Regions from separate parts of the Pseudomonas anguilliseptica genome, predicted to be linked through region 2. Evidence: predicted binding sites of a transcription regulator. Region 2 holds the regulator's gene; the other holds the start of a gene.

Region 1 (3,085 bases), 2.0 Mb from region 2:
GATAGACCTGCATCAGGTTGTTGACCACCCGTGGCAGCTCGGCGTGGTGCAGCTGTACGGTGGAGAGGTTGACCGCCATGCGCAGCTCGGTGAAGCCCTGATCATGCCATTCGCGCAGCTGACGGCAGGATTGGTCAAGAATCCATTCACCAATCGGGATGATGGTACCGCTCTGTTCGGCAAGCGGGATAAACAGATCTGGCGACACGAAACCATGTTGTGGATGTTGCCAGCGCAGCAGCGCTTCGACGCCAACCACACTGTGGTCGCGGTAGTCGACCTGCGGTTGGTAAACCATGTGCAGTTGGTTCAGGGACAAGGCGTCGCGCAGGTCTTTTTCCAGCTCGCGGCGGCGGCGCATTTCGCTGTCGACGCTGGCGATATAGAACTGGTAGCGGTTGCGTGACCGACTCTTGGCCAGGGTCATGGTCTGCTCGGCTTTCTGCAGCAGCTTCTCGGTGCTGTCGCCATCCTCCGGGAACAGGGTGATGCCGATGGTGGCACGTAGGCGCATTTGCTGCTGGTCGAGCATAAACGGGTTGTCGAGGTCGTCGAGTACGCTCTGCGCCAGCTCGGCGGCCTCGTAAGGCTGCTCGATATCGGCCTGCACCAGGGCGAACTGATCACCACCTAAGCGGGCCAGAGCGCCGAGGCGGCCACTGTGGCTGCGCAAACGGTCGGACAGGGCCAGCAGCAGTTGGTCGCCAGTCTGATAGCTAAACTGCTCGTTGATCTCTTTGAAGTCATCCAGGCCTACGCAGAGCACCGCCACTCGCCGGTTTAGGCGCCCGGCGTCTTCAAGAATCTGATCGAGTTGCTGTTGCAGCTGCTGACGGTTCGGCAGCCCGGTAAGGAAATCGTACTGAGCCATGCGCAGCAGGCTGTTTTCCGCTTCGCGGCGCAGGTGGGTGTTGCGTTCGATGGAGGAGAGCAGCTGGTTGGCGGTATTGATCCACAGCCCCAGTTCATTCTTCTCGTTGCCCTTGAGCATCGGCAGCTTGTGCTCGCTGGGGCGGTCCGGGTTGATATTGGTCAGGTGCTCAATGATCTTCGACAGCGGTTTGGTCAGCAGCCAGTGGTAGACCAGGTACAGCACCAAACCCATGGCCAGGGCACGCAGCACGCCGGAGATAAAGATGATGACTGAGTTGGTGACAAAGCTCTCGCCGTAGGGAGCCGTGTCGAGGGTGATGCTGAGGTCGCCGTAGTATTCGCTGTAGGGGCCACGGCCTACCAGCTGGGTGGTGAAATTCTGTTCTTTGCCAAGGATCGGGTCGGTCAGCCAGCGCGTGGGGATATCGACCTGCTCTCGGGCTTTCTCCGCCAGCATCGGTTCATTGGGGTGACCGATGGCGGCCATGCGCACCGACTCATGTTGGAACAGGCCTTCGATCACCTGCATGCCCATTTCCCGATCCAGGCTGTAGACCGCCTGGGTGGAAGGGTCGCGGAACATGCCGAGAATACGGTGCGCGTCGTTGGCGACTGCCTGACGTGTTTTGTAAACGTCGAAAACAATCTGCGCAAGACTCAAGACCACGCCGACGACCAGCGCTGATAGCAGCACCACGCGGAGCAACTTGAGTGACAGGCTGTTTTTGAGTTCCAGCTTCAAATGACGGTTCCTTGTTCGAGGCCTTCGGCGTCAGACGCTAGTGAGTATTGGCAAAGTCGCGCTTGCAGTCAAAGGGCCATTACCAAAGTTTGTCGAACAAATTATCTGCGCGGCGATGGCGCGACTGCAGGCAGCTGTGTTGCCCGCCTGCACTGTGTCGGTGCGAGTTGCTTGCGGCTTGAGCGCCGTTGGGCGGTTTTTTATGGTCTGCCAGGCCTGGCGACCACCTTTGGGGCCGTTGCTAGGCAACGTTAAAAATGGCGCCCAGCTATTTTTTTGTTTGGCATGAGAGTTGCGAAGCCCCCTCTACTCACCTTTATGGGGGACGCTGCGATGAGAACTCGACTGTTAGGGGTAGCTGCACTGTTGGTTTCACCACTGGCGCAGGCGGCCAGCGATGAGGCGCTCAACACGGCCTGGCTGGTGTTGGCCAGCGTGCTGGTGTTCTTTATGCAGGCCGGCTTTGCCTTGCTGGAAAGCGGCATGTCGCGGGCAAAGAATGCGGTCAATGTGATGATGAAAAATTACATGGACGGCTGCGTCGGTGGCATCACCTTCTGGCTGCTGGGCTTCGGTCTGATGTTCGGCAGCAATATCACCGGCTGGTTCGGCATGAGCCATTTCGCGCCGCATACCGGCGGGCCCTGGGATTTCACCTTTCTGCTGTTTCAGATGATGTTCGCCGCCACGGCAGCGACCATCGCCAGTGGTGCCATGGCCGAGCGCACGCGCTATTCGGCCTACCTGATTGGCGCAGTGGTGATCAGCGGGTTTATCTACCCGGTGTTCGGCAGCTGGGTGTGGAGCGGCATCTATGGCGGCCAGGGTTGGTTGGCGGCCTTGGGTTTTATCGACTTCGCCGGTTCGACCGTGGTGCACAGCGTTGGCGCCTGGTGTGCGCTGGCCGGCATTTTGGTACTGGGGCCGCGTCTGGGCCGCTTTGCTGCGGATGGCACGCCGCGCAGCATTCCCGGGCACAACCTCAGCCTGGTCGCGCTGGGCGGTTTTATTCTCTGGGTCGGCTGGTTTGGCTTTAACGCCGGCAGCAGTCTGGAGATGAATGTCAGCCTCGGCCTGATTGCCCTGAATACCCATCTGGCTGCATCGGCCGGAGCGCTGGGCGCATTTCTGGCGCAGCGCAGTACCTCCAGTCCGGTGCTGCTGACCACTACGGTGAACGGTTCGCTCGGCGGTTTGGTCGGCATCACCGCCGGTTGCGCGAGTATGTCGCCGCTGTTTGCCCTGCTGACCGGGCTGGTATCCGGTTTTGTGGTGGTGTTCGGTATGCGCCTGCTGGAGCGCTGGCAGCTGGATGATGTAGTTGGCGCGGTGCCAGTGCATGGCTTTGCCGGTGTCTGGGGTACGGTGGCGGCCGGGCTGTTCTTCAGTGGCGACCTGTTCAACTGGTCGCGGGTCGGTGTGCAGTTGCTCGGCGCCGGTGTGGCGTTTGTCTGGGCCTTTCCGCTGGCG
Region 2 (3,085 bases):
CTTCTACATGATCGTTGGCCTGGTTCAGGCCGACCAGGGCCGCGTGCTGATCGACGATCTCGACGTCAGTCATCAGCCCATGCATGGCCGCGCTCGCGCCGGTATTGGCTACCTGCCGCAGGAAGCCTCGATATTCCGCAAACTAAGCGTGGCCGACAACATCATGGCCATCCTGGAAACCCGCAAGGACCTAGATGGCGCTGCACGCCGCAAGGAACTTGAGGGGCTGCTGCAGGAATTCCATATCAGCCATATCCGCGACAACCTTGGCATGAGCCTGTCTGGTGGTGAGCGCCGCCGCGTGGAAATTGCCCGCGCTTTGGCGACCAACCCCAAGTTCATCCTGCTCGACGAACCCTTCGCCGGTGTCGACCCGATTTCCGTGGGCGATATCAAGCAGATCATCCATCACCTCAAGGCCAAGGGCATCGGTGTATTGATCACCGATCACAACGTGCGCGAGACCCTGGATATCTGCGAAACCGCCTATATCGTCAGCGATGGTCAACTGATTGCAGAGGGTGATGCCGAGACTATTCTGGCCAACCAGACAGTCAAAGAAGTTTACCTGGGGCATGAGTTCCGGCTGTAACCACAGCTTTTCTCAAGCCGGCTGCAGCCAAGGCTAGGCAAAACCCTTAAAGTCAGGCATATAATTTGCTTCCTAGTGGCGCTTTTTTGAAAACGCCCTGTAGTGGATTGCGCACAGACGCCGGTAAATAAGGTCTGCAATGAAACCATCGCTAGTCCTGAGAATGGGCCAGCAGCTGACGATGACGCCGCAGCTGCAACAGGCCATCCGCCTGCTCCAACTGTCGACCCTGGATCTGCAGCAAGAGATCCAGGAGGCCTTGGAGTCCAACCCGATGCTCGAACGCCAGGAAGATGGCGATGATTTCGACAATTCGGACCCTATGGCCGATGGTGCAGAAAGCGCCAGCCCCAGCGAACAGCCCGAAGCGCCCTATCAGGAAACCAACTACCAGGAAGCCACGCAGACCGTGGACAACCTGGAAGAAGGTGATTGGGGCGAACGTATTCCTAATGAGCTGCCCGTCGATACCGCCTGGGAAGACATCTACCAAACCAGCGCCAGCAGCCTGCCCAGCAGCACCAATGACGACGACGAGTGGGATTTCACCACACGCACCTCCAGCGGCGAGAGCCTGCAAAGCCACCTGCTATGGCAGCTCAACCTGGCGCCTATGTCCGACAAGGATCGCCTGATTGCGGCCACCCTGATCGACTGCATCAATGACCAGGGCTACCTGGAGGAAAGCCTGGAAGAAGTCGTCGAAGCCTTCGATCCGGAACTGGATATTGAGCTCGACGAAGTCGAAGCCGTGCTGCACCGCATCCAGCAGTTCGAGCCTACCGGCATCGCCGCGCGCAACCTGGGCGAGTGCCTGCTCCTGCAACTGCGCCAGCTGCCGGCGAAAACCCCATGGCTGAGCGAAGCCCAGCGTCTGGCCAGCGACTACCTTGATCTTCTCGGCAGCCGCGACTACAGCCAGCTGATGCGCCGCATGAAGCTCAAGGAAGATGAGCTGCGCCAGGTTATCGACCTGATTCAAAGCCTCAACCCGCGCCCTGGCTCGCAAATCGAATCCAGTGAGCCGGAATACGTGGTGCCCGATGTAATCGTGCGCAAACACAACGAACGCTGGCTGGTGGAGCTCAACCAGGAAGCTATGCCACGCCTGCGGGTCAACGCGCAGTACGCCGGTTTTGTGAAGCGCGCCGACTCCAGCGCCGACAACACTTTTATGCGTAACCAGCTGCAAGAAGCGCGCTGGTTTATCAAAAGCCTGCAAAGTCGTAACGAAACTCTGATGAAGGTTGCCACGCAGATCGTCGAACATCAGCGTGGTTTCCTCGACTACGGCGATGAGGCGATGAAACCCCTGGTGCTGCACGATATTGCTGAAGCTGTGGGCATGCACGAGTCGACTATTTCGCGGGTGACCACACAGAAATTTATGCACACCCCGCGCGGTATTTACGAGCTGAAATATTTCTTTTCCAGCCACGTCAGCACCTCCGAAGGCGGCGAATGCTCGTCCACGGCGATCCGCGCCATCATCAAAAAACTGGTCGCCGCGGAAAATGCGAAAAAGCCGTTGAGTGACAGCAAGATCGCTGGTTTACTGGAGGCACAGGGCATTCAAGTAGCCCGCCGCACGGTCGCCAAGTACCGTGAATCCCTCGGAATAGCGCCTTCCAGTGAGCGCAAACGATTGATCTAAGGCGGCACGAAGAAGGAAGACAGATCGCACTGCACAGAACACTCCCGGCCACGCCTTTTCGCAAAAGCAGCCATACTGCCAACAAGCAATTAGCGGCCGTGCCAGGCTCGTTCTGTCAGAGTCTTCCACGCCAAAGTGTTCCGGCGGCAGGCCTCTCGCCTGCCTCTTACACACGGCAACAAGGAGAAAGCGGTATGCAAGTCAACATCAGTGGACACCAGCTGGATGTGACCGACGCCCTGCGCGACTACATCGCCGAAAAACTCGGCCGATTGGAGCGCCACTTCGACAAGATTACCAACGTGCAAGTCACCATGGAGGTCGAGAAGCTCAAACAGAAAATCGAAGCGACCCTGCACATTGCCGGCGGCGAAGTCGTCGCCAATGCCGAACATGAAGACATGTACGCAGCCATCGATCTACTGACTGATAAACTCGACCGACAACTCATCAAACACAAGGAAAAACAGCTCGACCGTCAACAGGGCGCTATGGCCCGCTGACATCGTCTATCTCCTATGATCCGACTTGAAACCATCCTGCCCCCCGGCCGTTCCCTGGTGAACGTGCCGGGCGGCAGCAAAAAACGTGTCCTCGAACAGATTGCCAACCTGGTGGCGCGCGAGCTGCCTGACCTGGATGGCCAAGACATCTTCGAAAGCCTGATTGCCCGGGAAAAACTAGGCTCGACCGGTTTCGGTAATGGCATTGCCATTCCGCACTGTCGCCTGCCCGGTTGCACCGCGCCGATCAGTGCCTTGCTGCGCCTGGACTCCGCCGTAGACTTCGACGCCATCGACGGCGCGCCTGTGGACCTGCTGTTTGTCCTGCTGGTGCCC

Evidence for each region. Region 2 encodes sigma-54, which starts transcription at its own class of promoters, with help from an activator protein. Its sites were predicted from a motif close to ANTGGCATNNANNTTGCTNT; they were not measured.
Region 1: the regulator sigma-54 is predicted to act here: its motif matches at 1,895-1,914, upstream of BLW24_RS14195 (ammonium transporter).

The regions. Positions count from the first base shown of each region.
Region 1 covers NZ_FNSC01000001.1:2,905,400-2,908,484, forward strand. Annotated here, with positions in the region: gene BLW24_RS14190 (putative bifunctional diguanylate cyclase/phosphodiesterase) at 1-1,615, opposite strand, end outside; gene BLW24_RS14195 (ammonium transporter) at 1,949-3,085, shown strand, end outside.
Region 2 covers NZ_FNSC01000001.1:869,905-872,989, forward strand. Annotated here, with positions in the region: gene lptB (LPS export ABC transporter ATP-binding protein) at 1-592, shown strand, start outside; gene BLW24_RS04180 (RNA polymerase factor sigma-54) at 732-2,246, shown strand; gene hpf (ribosome hibernation-promoting factor, HPF/YfiA family) at 2,441-2,749, shown strand; gene ptsN (PTS IIA-like nitrogen regulatory protein PtsN) at 2,765-3,085, shown strand, end outside.